3 regions of the Roseateles sp. GW823-FHT07B05 genome follow, and region 3 is predicted to be linked to each of the others. Evidence: riboswitches for the same ligand, from Rfam matches in the RefSeq annotation. Region 3 holds a riboswitch; each other region holds the start of a gene.
The links. A riboswitch is a leader RNA that binds a small molecule or an ion and turns the genes downstream of it on or off. The one in region 3 is predicted to bind S-adenosylhomocysteine.

Region 1 (6,949 bases), on a different contig from region 3:
CGCCGACCAGTGGCGACGTTGCGCACCAAGACACGATTCGCGTCTTCCTGCTTTTCGATGATCCAAGCTTCGCCGCCGTGACCGATGCGCGAGCCCACGTCCAGCGATATTTCGTCAGAGAGTTCCATGCTCGAGTCGTAGCATCGATTCGAAATGCAGAAGCTGATCAAGCTCAGCGTGGATACGGCGTTTGGCGATCAAGTAGTAGCAACTGCGCAGGATCTCGGCCCGACGCGCCAAAGTGTCAGCCAGCGTGTTGGCCAACTGGCGCAGGGTGATGGGGCCTGATCGCTCGAGGACGTTAAGCACCAGATTGACCTCCTTCTGCGGTGGCCGCTCCTCGGGACGCTCGATAAAGGGAAGCAGCAAGAGCGCGTTTTGGAGGCGCGGAGTGCGAATCTGAGACTCCCTGTGTACCTCGAACCTCTTCCCCGATCGACGAAGGTGCGTCTCCGCCGCCTTCCACATGATGTCCTCGTGCGGCTGAGGCTTTCTCGGAAGGTTGGCCGTCCGATTGAAGGGGTCTGGGTCTTCCTCGAAGTCAGGCTTGACCTCGACAACAAGCGGTTCGGGGGTCCTACCTGTCGCGTCCGGATGGAACTCCACCTCAAAGTCAGGGGTGTAGGTGCGTTCAATCCCGTCTGGGTCGGTCCACTTGATCGGACCTACGAACCGCCTGTAGGCCTTGACCCTGTGATCGAAGCGCACCAAGAAGAGAAAGTCTTCTTCGAGCACCGACTCGAACATAACGTCGTCCGGCGTCGAGCCGACGATCTTGACCGCACTCGACTTGATTTCACGCGGGATCATTCCAGCCAATGATACCGATTTTCTCATTTAACGATACTCTGCCCAGCGGGGGCTCGCCGCCGCGGCCCGGCGAGATCTCGCTGGCGCAGCATGGAGTCCTGTTCCTGGACGAGCTCCCGGAGTTTCCAAGGGCCGCCCTCGAAGCGCTGCGCGAGCCGCTGGAGACCGGCCGCATCCTGATCTCGCGCGCCGCGCGGCAGGCCGAGTTCCCGGCGCGCTTCCAGCTCGTCGCGGCGATGAACCCCTGCCCCTGCGGCCACCTCGGCAATCCGCTGAAGGCCTGCCGCTGCACGCCGGACCAGGTGTCGCGCTACCAGGGCCGGCTCAGCGGCCCCTTCCTGGACCGCATCGACCTGCTCGTCGAAGTGCCCGTCATCCCGCCGCGCGAACTGCAGGACCTGGCGGCTGGCGAAGCCAGTGCCGTCGTCGCCGGCCGCGTGGCCGTGGCGCGCGAACGCGCGCTGGCGCGACAGGGGGTCGCCAACGCGCAGCTGCAGGCGCAGGACCTGAGCGGCCATGCCGCGCTGGACACGGCCGCGAAGGCGCTGCTGGAGCGCTCGGCCGAGAAGCTGGGCTGGTCGGCCCGCAGCTTCCACCGCGTGCTGCGCGTGGCGCGCACGGTGGCCGACCTGGCCGCCGCCGACGCCATCGCGCCGGCGCATGTGGCGGAGGCCATCCAGCTGCGCCGGGCGCTGCCCGGCTGAGCGGCGACCTCAGGCCGAGGGACGCCGGCGGATGCCCCGAAACACCACGTAAGCCGCCAGCATCACGAGCGGCAGCGCCGCCAGCAACGCCGGGGTCTGCCAGTCGGACGCGCGCCGGTGCTGGTCGAGCACTTCGACCCAGGTGAAGGGCCCGCAGGTCCTGGCGCACCAGCGGGCATAGGACCAGCGCTGCAGCGCCTGCCAGGCGAAGCCGCCCGTCCAGGCAGCGGCCATCATCAACACGACGAGACGGGCTGGGACTGGCATGGCCGCGAGTATGCGGCCGGCCCGCGTCGCGTCAGCTGCGGGTGAAGCCGTTCTCCGTCAGGCGCACTTCGTCGCCGACGCGCAGGCCCGGGTCGGTGCGGCGCTCGAAGCGGCGGGTGCGGCCGTCGCGCTCCTCGATCTGCACCACCCAGACGGTGTAGCCCTTCTGGTTCTTCTCGATCTCGTTGCCGGCGTAGCCGCCGCCCACGGCGCCGGCCACGGTGGCCAGCTTCTTGCCGTTGCCGCCGCCCACCATGTTGCCCAGCAGGCCGCCCACGACGGCGCCACCCACCGCGCCCACGCCGCTGGACTCGCCGCGGCGCGCCTCGGTGTGCACGTCGGTCACGCGGCCACAGCCCTGGCACAGCGCCGGTGCCGTCACAGGCTTCACCACGGCCGGTCGCACCGCCTCGCGAGGCGCCTCACGCGGCGTGTCGGCAGCGGCCAGGCGCTGCGGCTCCACGCGGGCCGGCTCCACGGCCGCGTCCATGGGCGGCGGGCTGCTGGGGGTTTGCGAGCGGCCCACCGCATAGGCGCCGCCGAGCAGCGCCAGCACGACGGCGACGCCGGCAACGATCTGGGTGGACTTGACGCTGGGGGTGGTGGACATGGGGAACTCCGTCATTGTTGTTGGACACCCCATGTTCACGCGCCCGACGGGCCGCCGCTTGTAGGACAAGCGGCTGACCGCGCGCCGGCGTCGTATCCAAACGTTGCGTTCGTATCAGCCCAGCAGCGGCGCCAGCGCGCGGCGCGCGTCGGTCTCGCTGAGGCCGCAGCGGGCGGCCCAGTCGGCCAGCTGGTCGTCGCCGATGCGGCCGACGTTGAAATACGCCGCGTCGGGGTGGGCCAGGTAAAAGCCGCTGACGCTGGCAGCCGGCGTCATGGCCATGCTGTCGGTCAGGCCCATGCCGATCTCGTCGGGGGCCAGCACCTTGAACAGGTCGGCCTTGGCGAGGTGGTCCGGGCAGGCCGGGTAGCCCGGCGCGGGGCGGATGCCGCTGTACTTCTCGGCCACCAGCTCCTCGTTGCTCAGCGCCTCGTCCGCGGCATAGCCCCAGAACTCGCGGCGCACACGCTCATGCAGCCATTCGGCGGCGGCCTCGGCCAGGCGGTCGGCCAGCGCCTTCAGCATGATGGCCGAGTAGTCGTCGTGCGTGGCGAGGAACTCGGCCTCCTTCTTGTCGACGCCCAGGCCGGCCGTCACGGCGAACAGGCCGATGTGGTCGCCCTGCGGAGCGACGAAGTCGGACAGGCAGCGGTTGGGGCGCTTCACGCCGTCGACGACGGGGCGCTCGCTCTGCATGCGCAGGCCGTGCCACGTCATCGGCGGCTCGCTGTGGATGGCGATGTCGTCGTAGACGCGCGCGGCCGGGTACAGGCCGAACACGGCGTGCGCCTGCAGCCAGCGGCCGTCGATGATCTTCTTCAGCATGGCCTGCGCGTCGGCAAACACCTTGCGCGCCTCGGTGCCCACCACCTCGTCGTCGAGGATGGCGGGGTAGGGGCCGGCCAGGTCCCAGGTTTGGAAGAACGGGCCCCAGTCGATGTACTTCGCCAGCTCGGCCAGGTCCAGGTTCTTCAGCACGCGGCGGCCGGTGAACTTGGGCGCGGGCGGCACGCGGGCCAGGTCCAGCGGCGCGGCGTTGGCGCGCGCGGCGGCCAGCGTCACCAGCGGCGTCTGCTTCTTGCTGGCATGCAGCGCGCGGGTCTTCTCGATGTCGGCCTTCAGGTCCGCGATGTAGGCGGCGGCGCGCTCGTCGCTGAGCAGCTCGGAGCACACGCCCACGGCGCGCGACGCGTCGGGCACGTAGACGACCGGGCCTTCGTAGTGCGGCGAGATCTTCACGGCCGTGTGCACGCGGCTGGTGGTGGCGCCGCCGATCAGCAGCGGCATGTGGCGCGATGCGAAGTAGTCGTCGCGCTGCATCTCGGCCGCGACGTGCTGCATCTCTTCCAGCGACGGCGTGATGAGGCCGGACAGGCCGATGATGTCCGCGCCCTCCTCCTTGGCCTTCTTGAGGATCTCCTGGGCCGGCACCATGACGCCCATGTTGACGACCTCGTAGTTGTTGCACTGCAGGACCACCGTGACGATGTTCTTGCCGATGTCGTGCACGTCGCCCTTGACGGTGGCCATGACGATCTTGCCCTTGGGCTTGACGTCGCCACCGGCGGCCTCCAGCTGGCGTTTCTCTTCCTCGATGTAGGGCACGAGGTGAGCCACGGCACTCTTCATGACGCGAGCGCTCTTCACCACCTGCGGCAGGAACATCTTGCCCTGGCCGAACAGGTCGCCGACGACGTTCATGCCGGCCATCAGCGGGCCTTCGATGACATGCAGCGGCCGGCCGCCGCCGGCCGAGATGGCCTGCCAGGCCTCTTCCGTGTCCTCGACGATGAAGTCGGTGATGCCGTGCACCAGCGCGTGGCTCAGCCGCTGGTTGACGTCGCCGGCCCGCCAGGCCAGGCGCGCCGAGTCGTCCTTGCCGGCGCTCTTGGCGCGGTCGGCGATCTCGATGAGGCGCTCACCCGCATCGGGCCGGCGGTTCAGCACCACGTCCTCGACGCGCTCGCGCAGCTCGGCGTCGAGGTCGTCGTAGACGCCCACCATGCCGGCGTTGACGATGCCCATGTCCATGCCCGCCTGGATGGCGTGGTACAGGAACACGGTGTGGATGGCCTCGCGCACCGGCTCGTTGCCGCGGAAGCTGAACGACACGTTGCTCACGCCGCCCGACACCTTGGCGCCGGGCAGGTTCTGCTTGATCCAGCGCGTGGCCTCGATGAAGTCCACCGCGTAGTTGTCATGCTCCTCGATGCCCGTCGCGATCGCGAAGATGTTGGGGTCGAAGATGATGTCCTCGGGCGGGAAGTCCACCTCGTCCACCAGCATGCGGTAGGCGCGCGTGCAGATCTCGGTCTTGCGCGCGAAGGTGTCGGCCTGGCCTTGTTCGTCGAAGGCCATGACGACCGCCGCGGCGCCGTAGCGCTTCACGAGCCGCGCCTGGCGCTTGAACTCCGCCTCGCCTTCCTTCAGCGAGATGGAGTTGACGATGCCCTTGCCCTGGATGCACTTCAGGCCGGCCTCGATGACGCTCCACTTGGACGAGTCGATCATCACCGGCACGCGGGCGATCTCGGGTTCGCCGGCCATCAGGTTCAGGAAGCGCACCATGGCGGCCTGGCTGTCCAGCATGGCCTCGTCCATGTTCACGTCGATGACCTGGGCGCCGTTCTCGACCTGCTGGCGAGCCACGGCCAGCGCCTGCTCGAACTGGCCGGCCAGGATCATGCGGGCGAAGGCCTTGGAGCCGGTCACGTTGGTGCGCTCGCCGATGTTGACGAACAGCGTGCCGGCGCCGATGGCGACGGGCTCCAGGCCGGAGAGCTTCAGGGGGGGCGGGGCGATGGTCATCGACGGACTCGTGCAGAGGTTCGATGAGCGCCGTTGGAGAGGAATCCGAGCCTGGCAGGTGAGACCCCGTCGCAGCGCTCCTCGGATGAAGGCGGGAATTCTACGCAGCCACCCCTTCGCCGTGGCTCAAGATCGGCTTGCACCTGCCGAAGCCCCTTCAGAATTCCGCGCTTCATGGCCCTCGACCTCATTCCCCTCCCCGCGCGCACGCTGCGCGTGGGCATGACGCTGCCCTACGACCTGTACGACGCCGGCGGCCAGCTGCTGTTCGCGCGCGGGCAGACGCTGCGCGACTCGCCGCAGGTGCGTGGCCTCGTCGACGGCGGCGCGTGGGTCAACTCGGCCGACACGATGGCCTACCAGCGCGCCCGCGCGCACCGGCTGGACACGCTGGTCATGCAGGACGTGCCACTGGCCGACATCGCCAAGGCCGATGCCAGCTTCCGGCTCGACCCGTCCGCCCCCGCCAAGGTGGAGCTGGGGCCGCGCGAGGCCTGGTCGGACCTGCTGCTGCACACCCACACGCTGCTGCGCGAGGCCGCCCCGGCGGACCTGCCCGGCCGCGTGGCCCAGCTGCGCGACGCCGCCTTGAAGCGGCTGCATGCCCAGCCCGACGCGACGCTGATGCTGCTGGTGTTCGAGAGCAGCCAGGCCTTCGAGGACTACAGCGCCCGCCATGCGCTGCTGACGCTGCTGCTGTGCGACCTGGTGGCCCAGCAGCTGCAGCTGCCGGCACCGCTGCGCGAGGCGCTGCAAGGCGCCGCGCTGACGATGAACTACGGCGCCAGCGACGTGCACGACCGCATGGCCAACCAGACCGGCCCGGCCAGCCCGGCGCAGCGCCAGTCCCTGCAGGCCCATGGCGACCGCGCCGCGGCCCGGCTGGTCCAGGCCGGCGTCATCGACGACGCCTGGCTGACCGCCGTGCGGCTGCACCACGACGCCGGCCCCGGCCCGCTGGCGCCGCGCGGCGACGGCGAGAAGCTGGCGCGGCTGCTGCGCCGCATCGACATCTTCGGCGCCCGGCTGTCGCCGCGCCGCAGCCGCCAGGCCATGAGCGGCGCCGCCGCCGCGCGGGCCGTGTTCCTGGACGAGCTGGGCCAGCCCGACGAGGCCGGCGCCGCCCTCATCAAGGCCGTGGGCCTGTACCCGCCCGGCAGCCTCGTGCGGCTGGCCAACGGCGAGGTGGGCATGGTCGTGAAGCGGGGCTTCAGCGCCAACGAGCCGCTGGTGGCGGCGCTGATCGGCAAGAGCGGCAACCCGCTGTCCAACCCGGTGCCGCGCGACACGCGGCTGGCCTCGCAGGCCATTGCCGCCAGCCTGGCACCGGCGGAGCTGAAGCTGCGCATCAACCTGGACGCGCTGCTGAGGCTCTGAGCGGGCGACACCCACACGAACAGGCGGCCTGAGGGCCGCCCTTGTCATTCGGCACTTGCACGCCGCCGACTGTGCATATATTCTGTGTATATACATTATGCACAGCAGTCTTTTCATCTCGCAGACCGACGCGCGGCCGATGTATCTGCAGATCGTCGAGCAGATCCGCCAGCGCGTCGCCGCCGGGGACTGGCCGGCGGGGCAGGAGCTGCCGTCCATCCGCGCGCTGGCGGCGGACCTGCGCGTCAGCGTCATCACGGTGAAGCGCGCCTACCAGGAGCTGGAATCGGAGGGCGTCATCGTGACCCGCCATGGCAAGGGCTCCTTCATTGCCGACGCGCAGGAAGCCGCCCAGGCCGTGCACCGCGCAGCG
Region 2 (6,949 bases), on a different contig from region 3:
CCCAGCGCCGTGCAGGCCAGCCGCACACGGGCTTCCAGGCGGGGGTAGTCGGCCTCGTCCTTGACGAGGCCGCGCTTGTCCAGCGCCTGCGGGCCCAGCTCGAACTGCGGCTTGATCAGCACCAGCAGGTGGCCGTGCGCCTCCAGCCAGGGCAGCAGCTCGGGCAGGCTGCCCACCATGGAGATGAAGCTCAGGTCGCCCACGATCAGCGGGAAACCGCCCGTGGGCGCGTGCTGGCGCAGCACGCCCAGCTCGCGCACATGCACGCCTTCCAGCGCGGTGACGCGGGCGTTGCGCTGGAGCTGCGCATGCAGCTGACCATGGCCGACATCGACGCCGACAACATGGCGTGCCCCGCGGGCCAGCAGGCAGTCGGTGAAGCCGCCGGTGCTCTGGCCGACGTCCAGCACCGTGTGGTGCAAGACGTCGAAGCCCGCGCGGTCCAGCGCGCCTTCCAGCTTGAGCCCCCCGCGCGAGACGTAGCGCAGCTCCGCGTCGTCGGTGACGCGCAGCTGCGCGGTCTCGGGCAGGTCCTCGCCGGCCTTCTTCAGCGCGGCCCAGCCGGTGGGCGAGGCCCACTCGGCAGCGCCGTGGCTGATGAGGCGCTGGGCCACCGAGCGGGTCGGTGCCAGGCCCTGGGCGACGAGGAGCTGGTCAGCGCGCATCAGGCGATCAGTAGCGGTAGGTGTTGGCCTTGTAGGGGCCGGCCTTGTCCACGCCGATGTAGGCCGCCTGCTCGTCGGTCAGCGTCGACAGCTGCGCGTTCAGCGTGGTCAGCTGCAGCAGCGCGACCTTCTCGTCCAGGTGCTTGGGCAGCACGTAGACCTTGCCGGCCTCGTAGCGGTCCTTGTGCGCGAACAGCTCGATCTGGGCGATGGTCTGGTTGGCGAACGACGAGCTCATCACGTAGCTCGGGTGGCCCGTGCCGCAGCCCAGGTTCACCAGGCGGCCCTTGGCCAGCAGGATGATCTTCTTGCCGTCGGGGAAGGTGACATGGTCGACCTGCGGCTTGATCTCGTCCCAGCCGCAGTTCTCGATGGACGCGACGTCGATCTCGTTGTCGAAGTGGCCGATGTTGCAGACGATGCTGTTGTTCTTCATCGCCTCCATGTGCTCGCGGCGGATGACGTTCTTGTTGCCGGTGGCGGTGACGAAGATGTCGGCCTTGTCGGCGGCGTATTCCATCGTCACGACGCGGTAGCCTTCCATCGCGGCCTGCAGCGCGCAGATGGGGTCGATCTCGGTCACCCAGACCTGGGCCGACAGTGCGCGCAGCGCCTGTGCCGAGCCCTTGCCCACGTCGCCGTAGCCGGCCACGACGGCGATCTTGCCGGCCACCATCACGTCGGTGGCGCGCTTGATGGCGTCCACCAGCGACTCGCGGCAGCCGTAGAGGTTGTCGAACTTGCTCTTCGTGACGGAGTCGTTCACGTTGATGGCGCGGAACTGCAGCGTGCCCTTGGCCGCCATCTCGTTCAGGCGCAGCACGCCGGTGGTGGTTTCCTCGGTGACACCGATGATCTCGGCGGCCTTGCGGGTGTACCAGGTGGCGTCGGTGGCGATCTTGGCCTTGATGGCCGCGAACAGGATGCGCTCTTCCTCGCTGCCGGGGTTGGCCAGCACGGACAGGTCCTTCTCGGCACGCTGGCCCAGGTGCATCAGCAGCGTCGCGTCGCCGCCGTCGTCCAGAATCATGTTGGGGCCTTCGCCCGCTTCGCCCTTGCCGCCGAATTCGAAGATGCGGTGGGTGTAGTCCCAGTAGTCTTCCAGCGTCTCGCCCTTGTAGGCGAACACGGGCGTGCCGACGGCGGCCAGCGCGGCGGCGGCGTGGTCCTGCGTCGAGAAGATGTTGCACGAGGCCCAGCGCACTTCGGCGCCCAGTGCCTGCAGCGTCTCCACCAGCACGGCCGTCTGGATGGTCATGTGCAGCGAGCCCGCGACGCGCGCGCCCTTGAGCGGCTGCGACGCGGCGTACTCCTTGCGGATGGCCATCAGCGCCGGCATCTCGTGCTCGGCGATCTTGATTTCCTTGCGGCCCCAGTCGGCCAGCGACAGGTCCTTGACGATGTGGGCGGGGAGGTTGGCGGTCATGACGGCTCCTTCAGGGAATGAAGCCGCTGGCGCGTGCCGGGGGAGTTCAGGCCTCACCCCGACCATCGGTCAGCGGGTGAGCGCAGTTGCAGGGTGTCTGTTCCGAGCCTGGCCTCAAGGGTGCTGAGGTTGCAACGCTCCTCGGAAGCTGCGGATTCTAGCGAGGCCCGGCGCCGCCCGGCGCCGTTTCGTCGGTCAGCCCGGGCCGGCGCCTGCCAACAAATCGTCGCCGGGCGCGGAGAAGAGGGCCGGCCGGCCGACGATGAGCGGGTCGACCGCGCCGATGCGCTCCAGCCGCCGCTCTGCGTAGGGCAGCCGGTTCAGCACGAAGCGCATCGCATTCAGCCGCGCGCGCTTCTTGCAGTCGCTCTTGATGACGGTCCAGGGCGCGTCCGACGTGTCGCAGTGCAGAAACATGGACTCCTTGGCGCGGGTGTAGTCATCCCACTTGTCCAGCGAGGCCATGTCGATGGGGCTGAGCTTCCACTGCTTGAGCGGATGGAGCTTGCGCTCCTTGAAGCGGCGGCGCTGCTCGGCGCGGCTGACCGAGAACCAGAACTTGAACAGGTGGATGCCGGAGCGCACCAGCTGGCGCTCGAACTCGGGGGTCTGGCGCAGGAATTCCTGGTACTCGGCTTCGCTGCAGAAGCCCATGACGCGTTCCACGCCGGCGCGGTTGTACCAGCTGCGGTCGAACATCACGATCTCGCCTGCGGTAGGCAGGTGCTCCACGTAGCGCTGGAAGTACCACTGGCCGCGCTCCACCTCGCTGGGCTTGTCCAGCGCCACCACGCGCGCGCCGCGCGGGTTCAGATGCTCCATGAAGCGCTTGATGGTGCCGCCCTTGCCGGCCGCGTCGCGCCCTTCGAACAGGATGACGACGCGCGCGCCGGTCTCCTTCACCCAGGCCTGCAGCTTCAGCAGCTCCACCTGCAGGCGGTACTTCTGCTTCTCGTAGGCCTTGCGCGAGAGCAGGTTCTTGTAGGGGTAGCCGCCCTGGCGCCAGCGCGGGTTCAGCGCGGTGTCGGCGTCCACCTCGGCTTCCGGGGTGGTGGCCTCCTCGTGCTGGCGCAGCGCGCGGCGCAGGTGGCGCCGCTCGTCGGGCGAGCTGCCGTCCAGCAGCGTGGCCAGTTCCTCGGCCAGCGCCTGCGGGCTGCTCTCGCCCTGCTGATGCCGGCGCAGCAGTTCCGCCAGCGTCTCGCTGCCGGCCACCTGCCGGCGCGTCGTGGCCCGGGCGACGCGGTGCTTCTGCAGGCTCTCATCGTCCAGCCGGGGCGGCGTGTCCCCGGAGGCCACGCGCCGGGCGCCGTGTCGTCGCGGGGCCGGTTGGTCAGGCCCGGTGCTGCGGGCGCGGGGCGTTGTGGGCATCGGCTTCACTCCTTGGCATGACGGGACGATGACGATACTGCGCGCCGGGCGGGCTGCGGGGATTGATCCCGCTCAAGGCGGCAAGGGGCATCAGACGCCGCCGCGCAGCTGCTCGACATCCTGCCGCGGCGGCGCACCGAACAGGCGCCGGTATTCGCGGCTGAACTGCGACGGGCTCTCGTAGCCGACGCGGTGGGCGGCGCTGGCGGCGTCCAGCCCGTCGCCCAGCATCAGGCGGCGTGCGTGCTGCAGCCGCAGCGACTTCTGGAACTGCAGCGGCGACAGCGTGGTCAGCTGCTTGAAGCGCAGGTGCAGCGTGGACGGGCTCATGTGCGCCAGCCCGGCGAGTTCGTCGATGGACAGCGGCTCGGCGAAGCGGCGCGTCAGCTGCTCGATGACGCGGTTGAGCCGGCGCGCCACGCCGTCGCCCTGCGCCAGCGCGCGCAGCCGCGGGCCCAGCGGGCCGGTCAGCACGCGGTAGAAGATCTCGCGCTGCACCAGCGGCGCCAGCGTCTTCAGGTGCTGCGGCGTGGCCAGCAGCTGCAGCAGGCGCTGCGCCGCATCCAGCAGCGGCGCGGTGACGGGCGCGACGTGCAGGCCGGCGTCGGCGTCCGGGGCATCGTCCAAGCCGGCGCCCTCCAGCAGCAGCTCGGCCAGCGCCTGCGTCTCGCAGCTCAGCCGCAGGCAGACATAGGGCTGGTCGGCGCTGGCCTCCACGACGTGGCCGCGCGGCAGCGCCGTCACCGGCACCAGCAGGCAGTGCAGGGCGTCGTAGTGCACGACGCGGTCGCCCAGCCGCGCTTGCTTGCGGCCCTGCAGCACTAGCACGAGGCCGGGTTCGTAGATGGCCGGCACCGGCAGCGCCGGCGCGCTGGCGCGGATCACGCGCAGCCAGGGCAGTGCGGTGGCGTGGTGCCCGTCGGCGGGCGCATGGGCCAGCGCCTGCGCCACGGTGCGCTGGCGCAGGGCCTGGAGGTCGTCATCGGGTGGCATGTGGGCGATTGTGCAAACGCCATGGCCCTCACGGCGCCCGGCGAGGCCCGGGCCCGGAGGATCGGGCAAGCACGCGCCAGCTTTGTGCTGGGCGGCGGTGGCCGGGTTTCCTAAGCTGTCGCCGTCCCGTTGATGATTCGTTCAAGGAGCCCCGTCATGACGCTTACCGACTTTCCCCGCCGCCGCCTCGGCAGCAACGGCCCCGAGGTCTCGGCCCTGGGCCTGGGCTGCATGGGCATGTCCGATTTCTACGGCCCGGCGGACGACGCGCAGTCGCTGGCTGTGCTGCACCACGCGCTGGATATCGGCATCAACTTTCTCGACACGGCCGACATGTACGGCATCGGTGCCAACGAGCGCCTGCTGTCGCCGCTGCTGCGGTCGCGCCGCAGCGAGGTCGTGCTGGCCACCAAGTTCGGCCACGTGCGCGGCGCGGACGGCGCCGTTACGCGCATCGACGGCAGCGCGGCCTATGTGCGCCAGGCCTGCGACGCCAGCCTCGGGCGCCTGGGCGTGGACCACATCGACCTCTACTACCAGCATCGTGTCGACAAGACCGTGCCCATCGAGGAGACGGTGGGCGCGATGGCCGAACTGGTGAAGGCCGGCAAGGTGCGCCACCTGGGGCTGTCCGAGGCCTCGGCCGCCACCATCCGCCGCGCCCATGCGGTGCACGCCATCGCCGCGGTGCAGACGGAGTACTCGATGTGGAGCCGCGACGTCGAGGCCGAGATCCTGCCCACCTGCCGCGAGCTGGGCATCGCGCTGGTGCCCTACAGCCCGCTGGGCCGCGGCTTCCTGACCGGCGCGATCCGCTCGGCCGACCAACTGGCCGCGGACGACCGCCGCCGCCTCCACCCGCGCTTCCAGGGCGGGAACCTGGACCATAACCTCGCGCTGGCCGATTCGCTGGCCGCGCTGGCCGAGGCCTGGGGGCACACGCCGGCCCAGCTCGCGCTGGCCTGGCTGCTGGACCAGGGCGACGACATCGTGCCCATCCCCGGCACGCGCAGCATCGGGCGGCTGGACGAGAACGCGCGGGCCGCGCGCGTACATCTCGACGATGGCCGCCGCGAGCACATCGCGGCGCTGCTGCAGCGCCACGCCATCGCCGGCACGCGCTACCCGGCGGCGCAGATGGGCTCGGTCAACGTCTAGCCCGGCGCAGCGGCCCGATGTCGAGACGCATGCAGTCGTGGCGCGATGGGTGGGGCGGGGCGAAAAAAAACCGGCTCAGCAGAGCCGGTTGTTCACGGGGGTGCAGGGGTCAGTAGCGACCGCCACCGAAGCCGCCGTTGCCGTAGCCGACATCCTTGCGCGAGCTGGCGGTGTAGCCGCCGCCGCCGCCGCCACCGGCGCCGCGGCCACCGGCCTCCTTGCCGCCTTCGCGGGGGCGCGCCAGCGTCACGACGATGGAGCGGCCATCGACGGACACGCCGTGCAGCGCGGCGATGGCGGCCTGGGCGACTTCGGCAGAAGCCATCTCGACGAAACCGAAGCCCTTGGAGGTGCCGGTGTCGCGGTCCATCATGACGCGGGCGGAAGACACGCTGCCGAACTCGGCAAAGTTGCTCTTCAGGCTGGAATCGGTCACGGAGTAGGGCAGGTTGCCCACGTAGATCTTGGTGCTCATCGACGAGCCTTTCTGGATGCGGCGCATCGGCAGGATGCGGCCTGGCGGTTCTGCGGAGGAGCCCGCAGCGAGGGTTGTCTGCACGCTGGCAGCCAGCCTCGGGTGATTGCGAAAAGCCGTGCGGCTCCGCGCGGCAGGGGTCGTGCCGAAGCGAGACAGCCCGTCTCAGGCATCGTCACGGCAACCCGGGATTATATCTTTGACGCATATGTGGGTCGATTTGTATTCCCTGTAGCGCTGATGGGCCGGCCGGCGAGGTCGTGGCCGGGTCAGCCGGGATCGACGCCCAGGAACGCCGCCAGCCGGTCCACTTCCGCCTGCAGCGCCGCCTTGAACCCCGCGTCGCGCGGCGCGCGGCCGGTCACGTAGCCGCAGTCCACCTGCAGCCGGCCGCTCTTCACGCTGGCATTGGCCCAGCCGACGACGTCGTCGCGCCACAGCAGCGGCAGCGCGTAGTGCCCGCGCACGCGCTTGGGCGCAGGCGTGTAAGCCTCGAAGCGGTAGGCCCAGCCCCACAGCTGCTCGAAGCGGCGACGGTCCCAGACCACGGGGTCGAACGGCGCCAGCAGCCGCACCTGGGCCGGGATGCGCCAGCCGCGCGTGGGGTCCTCGTCGGCCGGCCAATACCAGTCGGTGCCGTCCACCTGCGCATGGGCCAGCCGCTGCCTGGCGCGCGCAAGCGTCGTCTTGCGCAGGTCCTGCCACTGGCGGGCGCCGCTGGCCAGCATGCTGATCAGCGTGGACAGGCTGCCGGCCGGCAGCGGCGCGTACTTCTGGATCACCACGTCGGCCAGCGCGTCCATCGCGGCCTGCGGGTCGGGGTGCGCCTGCCACGGCTGGGCGAGCCGGTAGACGCGCGTGCCG
Region 3 (6,949 bases):
GACTGGATCGCCAACCAGCTGCAGCCCGGCGAAGTGCTGGCCGTGGACGGCCAGGTGCTGGGCCTGGCGCTGGCCAACGCGCTGCGTGCGGGCTTGGCGCGCAAGGGCATCACGCTGCGCACCGACCTGGACCTCGTGCAGACCGCCTGGGACGACCGCCCCGGCCTGCCCACCGAGCCCGTCTACGAACACCTGCCGCCGCAGGCCGCCGTCAGCCGCGCCGACAAGCTGGCCCGCGTGCGCACCGCGATGGCCGGCATCGGCGCGACGCATCACCTCGTGTCCACCGTCGACGACGTGGCCTGGCTGCTGAACCTGCGCGGCAGCGACGTGGAGTGCAACCCCGTCTTCATCGCCCACCTGCTGCTCGATGCGACCGGCGGCCGCCTCTTCATCGCCGACGGCAAGGTGCCGGCCGACGTCGCGGCGCATCTGGCTGCAGACGGCATGCAGCTCGCCCCCTACGACGCGGCGCGCCCGGCGCTGGCCGCGCTGCCCGCTGGCGCCACGCTGCTGGTGGACCCGCGCCGCGTGACGCTGGGCCTGCGCGAGGCCACCGCGGCGGGCGTCAAGGTCGTCGAGCAAATCAACCCCAGCACGCTGCTGAAGAGCCGCAAGACGCCGGCAGAGGCGGTGTTCATCCGCGACGCCATGGCCGAGGACGGCGCGGCGATGTGCGAGTTCTACGCCGAGTTCGAGGCCTCGCTGGCCCGTGGCGAGCGCTGGAGCGAGCTGGATGTCGACGCGAAGCTGTCGGCCCGGCGCCGCCAGCGCAAGGGCTTTGTCGGCCTGAGCTTCAGCACCATCGCCGGCTGGCAGGCAAACGGCGCCCTGCCACACTACCGCGCGCTGCCCGAGTCGTTCGCGTTCATCGACGGCGATGGCCTGCTGCTGATCGACTCCGGCGGCCAGTACCTCGGCGGCACGACGGACATCACGCGCGTGTGGCCCATCGGCAGCGTCAGCGCCGCGCAGAAGCGCGACTACACGCTGGTGCTCAAGGGCACCATCGCGCTGTCGCGCACCCGCTTCCCGCGCGGCACGCTGAGCCCGATGCTGGACGCCATCGCCCGTGCGCCGCTGTGGGAGCACGGCTTGGACTACGGCCACGGCACCGGCCACGGCGTGGGCTACTTCATGAACGTGCACGAAGGCCCGCAGAGCATCAGCAAGGCCATCCCGGAGCCGGCCATGGCCATGGAGCCCGGCATGATCACGTCCATCGAGCCGGGCCTGTACCGGCCGGGCCAGTGGGGCGTGCGCATCGAGAACCTGGTGCTGAACGTCGCCGTCGACACGCCCGAGCAGAATGCCTTCGGCGAGATGCTCGAATTCGAGACGCTCACGCTGTGCCCCATCGCCACCGACTGCATTGACCGCAGCCTCATGCGCGCCGACGAGATCGCCTGGCTGAACGGCTACCACGCCACCGTGCGCGAACGCCTGCAGCCGCTGGTGAGCGGCCCGGCGCTGGCCTGGCTGCTGGCCCGGACCGAACCGCTGTGAAGGCCCTGGCCGCGCTGCTGCTCGTGGCGGCCGGCGCGGCCACGGCGCAGGCTGAGCCGGCGCGTTACGACGGCCTGTGCGACGCCTCCGCCGCCGTGGCGCTGGACGAGCGCCATTTCATCGTCGCCGACGACGAACACAACCGGCTCACCGTCTACCGGCACGGCCACGCGAAGCGCGTCGGCGAGGTGGAGCTGGACAAGTTCCTCGGCGCGAAGAAGGAGTCCGACCTCGAAGGCGCCGCGCAGCGCGGCGACCGCATCTACTGGATCAGCTCGCATGCCCGCAACAGCCGCGGCGAGTTGCGCGAGGACCGCCACCGCTTCTTCGCCACCGACATCCGCGGCGACACGGTGGCACCGGCCGGCAAGCCGTACACCCGGCTGCTGGACGACCTGCTGGCCGCGCCGTCGCTGGCCCCGCTGAAGCTCGCGGAGGCTGCCGTGCGGGCCGCCGAGGCGGACGGCGGCTTCAACATCGAGGGCCTGGCCACCGCGGCCGACGGCAGCCTGCTGATCGGGCTGCGCAACCCGATCCCGCAGGGCCGGGCGCTGCTGATCCCGCTGCTGAACCCGGCCGAGCTGGTCGACGGGCGCGGGCCGGCGCGGTTCGGCGCCGTCATCCGGCTGGACCTGGGCGGCCGCGGCGTGCGCTCCATCGAGCGCGTCGGCAACGCCTACCTGATTGCCGCCGGCCCGCCGGCCGACGACGGCACGTTCGCGCTCTTCCGCTGGAGCGGCCAGGCCGGCGACGCGCCCACGCCCGTGAAGGCCGACCTGGGCTCGCTGCGCCCCGAGGCGCTGTTCGCCTGGCCCGACGGGCGGGTCACGCTGCTCAGCGACGACGGCGGCGTGATGGTCGGCAAGAAGGCCTGCAAGGACGCGGACAAGGGCAAGCGCGCCTTCCGCGCGCTGGACCTGGCCCTCAGGCCCTGACCGGCAGCACCGGGTAGCGCCACACCAGCGCCGCGCTGGCGAGCAACTGCACCAGCACGCCGCAGAACACCGGCACCGCGCTGTTCGCGCCGCCGAGGAAGGGCGCGACGATCTGCGTGCCCAACGCGCCGGCCGCCAGCAACGCCAGCACCAGCAGCGCCGTCGCGCGGCCCATCTGCGCGGGCGGCACGGTCAGCGCGTCGACAAACGTGGCCGGCCCGCGGATGGCCAGCGCGCCGCAGAAACACATCCAGTAGGCCGCCACGACGGCATAGGGCGGCGGCCCCGAGGCCCACGCGGTCAGCAGCGCCAGCGCGCAGGCCAGCACCTGCGCCGTGCTGCCCAGCCTCACCGCGCGCGCATGGCCCAGCCGCTTGGCCACCCGGCCGGACTGCGACGCGCCCAGCATGAAGGAACCGACCCCCAGCACCTGCAGCAGTGCGAACGCGTTGCCCCCCAGGCCCAACGTGTGCTGCAGCAGCTGCGGCGCGCTGGCCAGGAAGGTCAGCAGCGCGCCGATGCACAGCGCATGCGACAGCGCCAGCCGCACGTAGTGGCGGTTGCGCAGGATGCCCGCGTAGCTGGCGTCATGGGCCAGGTCCAGGCCAGGCAGCCGGCGCGGCGCGATCCTGACGACCCACGGCAGCACCAGCAGCGACAGCGCCGCCAGCACCCAGAAGGTGCCGCGCCAGTCCGTCACCTGCAGCAGCAGCACGCCCAGCACCGGCCCGGCCGCCGGCACGATGGCCTCGACCATCGAGATGGCGGCGATGCCGCGCACGACGTCGGCATCGCCCAGCGTGGCGCGCACGACCGTGGGCGCCACGACGGTGGCCGCCGCCGCGGCAACGCCCTGCAACAGGCGCAGCAACAGCAACGACTCGATGCCCGGCGCCAGCGCGCAGCCCAGGCTGGTGATGGCCAGCAGCGCCAGGCCGATCTGCAGGCTGCGGCGCGGGCCGAGGCGGTTCAGCAGCTCGCCCCACAGCAGCTGCGCGCCGGCCAGGCCGGCGAGGTAGACCGCGACGGTGGCCTGCGCCAGCGACACGCTGATGCCCAGGCCGGTCTGCAGCGCGGGCACGGCGGGCAGGTAGAGGTCCATCGCGGCCATGCTGACGCCGGTGACGAAGGCCAGCGGCAGGATGGTGCGTATGGACGCGGAAGATGACGAGGACACGGACAACCCTTTTCACAAAGGGCGCCCTTGACCTGTCGTCGCGACCGAGCGTGGCGGAGACCGTGCTCCGTCGCAGCACCCCTCGGTGAGACGGCGCCGACAGGCGGCGCGGGGCGGATTCTACGAAGCCGTCAAAGCCGCAGCAGCGCGCTCAGAGAAACCGCACCTTGCAGCGCACGCCGGCCGGGATGTCGCCGCCCGGGTTGGGCAGCTCCAGCCGCACGCCGAACGAGCCGCTGGCGGAGTCCATGACGCGGTCCACCACCTTCACCTGCGCCTGCCAGCTGCCCTTGAGCGGCGACTCGGGCGTGATCTCCGCCGGGCGGCCGGCCTTGATCTGGCCCAGCACCGACACCGGCAGCACCACCTCCACGCGCAGCGGGTTCGTCTGCGCCATCTTCAGGATGGGCCGCGAGCCCTCGCCGGTGAAGGCCAGCTCGCCGGGGTTCTGCAGCCGGTCGGTGACGACGCCGCTGAACGGCGCCTTCAGCGCGCGCTGCTTCAGCACGGCGTCCAGCCGGCGCGACTCGATGCCGGCCAGGCGGCGGTTGTCCACCGCCAGCGCCAGCTCGGCCTCGGCGACGCGCAGCTCGGCCTGCGCCTCGTCGCGGTCCTGCGCGGTGATGTAGTGCTGCTCGCGCAGGTCCTCGCGGCGGCGGAACTTCTCGCGCGCGTAGTCGGCACGGGCCCGCGCCACGCGCAGCTCGGCCTCGGACTCGGCACGCTGCTGCGCGCCGGCCAGCGCCTCGCGCTCGACGCTGCCGTCCAGCAGCACCAGCGTGTCGCCCGCCTTCACCGCGCCGCCGCGCTCGACGAGGATCCTATCGATGAGCGCGTTGGTGGGGCTGCGGATCTCGATGCGCTGGTTGGGCTCGATGAGGCAGTCGTAGCCGGCCGGCGCGGCGGGCGCCGCGGGCTTGGTCGATTGCGCCAGCGCGGCGGCGGGCAGCAGCAGAAACGGAAGCAATCTCATATCTGGTTTCCGGCGAATCCGAGCAGATTGTCGAGTTGGCGGTCGGCCTTGAGCGTGCGGCGGCGCATGGCCGCATGCAGCCGGCCGGCATGGCCTTGCGCGGCGCGGCGCAGCAGCGCCAGCGCCCAGCCGGGCAGTTCGTCGCGGCCGGCGAAGAGGCGGCCCAGCAGCGCCTGCAGCGTGGCGGCATGGGCGGTGAAGATCTCGTCGTCCAGCGCCACGATGGCCAGCGCGACGCCGGGGTCGCCCTGGCGGGCCCCGCGGCCGACGAGCTGGCGGTCGATGCGCGCGGAGTCGTGGAACTCGGTCAGCAGCACGGCCAGGCCGCCTTTCTCGCGCACGCGGTCGTCGAGGTGGATGTCGGTGCCGCGGCCGGCCATGTTGGTGGCCACCGTCACCGCGCCGGGCTCGCCCGCGGTGGCGATGATGTCGGCCTCCTCCTGGTCCTGGCGCGCGTTCAGCACGCGGTGGACCTGGCGCGGCCCTAGTTCGTCCGAGAGCGCGACGGAGGCCTTCACCGAGCGCGTGCCGACAAGCACCGGGCGGCCGGCTTCGAGTTCCTGTGTCACTGCCTCGCCCACCGCCGTCCATTTCGCGGCCTGTGTGCGCAGCAACCGCGCGGGCCGCGTGACACGCTGGTCGGGTCTGTGCGTGGGCAGCCTGACGACGTCGAGCCGGTAGACCTGGTTCAGCTCCGGCGCCACCTCGGCGGCCGTGCCGGTCATGCCGGCCAGGCGCAGGTAGCGGCAGAAGAAGCGCTGGAAGGTGATGCGCGCCAGCGTGCGCGCGGGCTCGGTCAGGTCCAGCCCTTCCTTGGCTTCGATCATCTGGTGCAGCCCGCCTTCCCAGCTGCGGCCCTCCAGCACGCGGCCGGTGTACTCGTCGACGATCTGAACGGTGCCGTCGATGACGACGTAATGCTGGTCGCGGTGGAACAAGTGCAGCGCGCGCAGCGCCTGGCCGACGAGGTGCTCACGGCCGCGCGCGACGCCCCAGATGCCGCCCAGGCCCTCGGCTGCCTCGCGCACGGCGGGCAGGCCGGCGGCCTCGAAATGCAGGCTGTGGCGGGCCGCGTCGATGCCGAAGTGCTCGCCCAGCGTCAAGGTCGCGGCGATCTTCAACGCCTGCTGGTAGTCGGTGGCATCGGGCGGCCTGCCCTGCTTCTCGGACAGGATCAGCGGCGTGCGCGCCTCGTCGATGAGGATGGAGTCGGCCTCGTCAACGATGGCGAAGTGCAGGCCGCGCAGCAGCAGCAGCTGCGGCAGGCGTCCGTGCAGCAGGCGCGCCTGCATCTGCGCCGGGCTGACGCGGCCGCCGGCGGACACGCGGTCGCGCAGGTAGTCGAACACCAGGCTCTGGTTGGTGCAGTAGGTGATGGGCCGCTGGTAGGCCACGCGCTTGGCCTCGTGCTCCAGCGTGGCCCAGACGACGCCGGCCGTCATGCCGAAGAAGCCGAACAGCGGCTGCATCAGCTCGCAGTCGCGGCGGGCAAGGTAGTCGTTGACGGTGACGACATGGGTGGGCAGACCGGCGGCGCCGGCGATGGCGGCGGCGATTCCAGCCGTCAGCGTCTTGCCTTCGCCGGTCTGCATTTCGGCCAGGCGGCCTTCGAGCAGCACGGCGGCGCCCATCAGCTGGGTGTCGAAGGGCCGTTTGTTGAGCGCGCGGCGGGCGCCTTCGCGGACGAGGGCCATCACTTCGGCAAGGCCTTGCGCCTTGCCGGCCTGCACGGCGGCGGGCGCGGCCCGGAACAGGCGGCGGCGCAGTTCGTCGTCGGTCTGCTGCTGGACTTCCTGTTCAAGTTCGCCGGCGGCTTGCGCCATCTTGCGGAGCGTGGGCACGGCGGGGATGAGGTGGCCCTTGAGGCGCCAGAGGACGCCGCGGGCCAGGCGGTCGTGCACGGGCTCGTCGACGTCCCGCCGCTCGGGGAAGATGCCGTGGGCGAGGGATTCGCCGATGTCCAGAGGGAGGGTGGCGGCGGTCATGTTTGCCGCCTTTGGAGACAAGCGCGACACGCCTCGGTACTCCTGCGCTGTGCCGAGTGTGGTGCCGGGAGTCCGCCCCGGCGGGCGGGTAACTTTCTTCTGCGGCGCCAGAAGAAAGTCACCAAAGAAGAGGCGCTGAACCGTACACCATCGCGACGCCGCCAGACACGGCGCGCGAAAACATCCGCTTGCCTTTCACCCAGATGCGAACCGCTGCGCTCTCGCCCACCACTTGGGCAGGCCGCGCACAACCGAACCAGCACCCCGCTTAACGCGCGGCTGCACGCCGGCGCTGGGCAGCCGACATACCGAACAGCCGCGCCGCTCGGGCGGCGCTGCATTGGGCTGTTTTGATGAGCACGGCGTGCAGCCG

Region 1: it holds a riboswitch for S-adenosylhomocysteine, as region 3 does, so the genes downstream of both, metH (methionine synthase) here and AC1Q7O_RS16385 (MFS transporter) in region 3, are expected to answer to the same signal.
Region 2: it holds a riboswitch for S-adenosylhomocysteine, as region 3 does, so the genes downstream of both, ahcY (adenosylhomocysteinase) here and AC1Q7O_RS16385 (MFS transporter) in region 3, are expected to answer to the same signal.

The regions. Positions count from the first base shown of each region.
Region 1 is NZ_JBXAGX010000005.1:409,232-416,180, reverse strand. It holds gene AC1Q7O_RS14300 (TnsB C-terminal domain-containing protein) at 1-128, opposite strand, end outside; gene AC1Q7O_RS14295 (hypothetical protein) at 115-810, opposite strand; partial or broken gene AC1Q7O_RS14290 (ATP-binding protein) at 849-1,514, shown strand; gene AC1Q7O_RS14285 (hypothetical protein) at 1,524-1,781, opposite strand; gene AC1Q7O_RS14280 (glycine zipper 2TM domain-containing protein) at 1,813-2,391, opposite strand; gene metH (methionine synthase) at 2,506-5,199, opposite strand; S-adenosyl-L-homocysteine riboswitch at 5,218-5,288, opposite strand; gene AC1Q7O_RS14270 (HD-GYP domain-containing protein) at 5,374-6,576, shown strand; gene AC1Q7O_RS14265 (GntR family transcriptional regulator) at 6,674-6,949, shown strand, end outside.
Region 2 is NZ_JBXAGX010000005.1:332,292-339,240, forward strand. It holds gene AC1Q7O_RS13895 (TlyA family RNA methyltransferase) at 1-665, opposite strand, end outside; gene ahcY (adenosylhomocysteinase) at 673-2,091, opposite strand; S-adenosyl-L-homocysteine riboswitch at 2,163-2,240, opposite strand; gene ppk2 (polyphosphate kinase 2) at 2,287-3,387, opposite strand; gene AC1Q7O_RS13910 (AraC family transcriptional regulator) at 3,550-4,452, opposite strand; gene AC1Q7O_RS13915 (aldo/keto reductase) at 4,609-5,610, shown strand; gene rbp (RNA-binding regulator) at 5,720-6,085, opposite strand; gene AC1Q7O_RS13925 (DNA glycosylase AlkZ-like family protein) at 6,355-6,949, opposite strand, start outside.
Region 3 is NZ_JBXAGX010000007.1:70,366-77,314, forward strand. It holds gene AC1Q7O_RS16375 (aminopeptidase P family protein) at 1-1,506, shown strand, start outside; gene AC1Q7O_RS16380 (DUF3616 domain-containing protein) at 1,503-2,441, shown strand; gene AC1Q7O_RS16385 (MFS transporter) at 2,431-3,618, opposite strand; S-adenosyl-L-homocysteine riboswitch at 3,631-3,708, opposite strand; gene AC1Q7O_RS16390 (efflux RND transporter periplasmic adaptor subunit) at 3,770-4,591, opposite strand; gene AC1Q7O_RS16395 (preprotein translocase subunit SecA) at 4,588-6,576, opposite strand.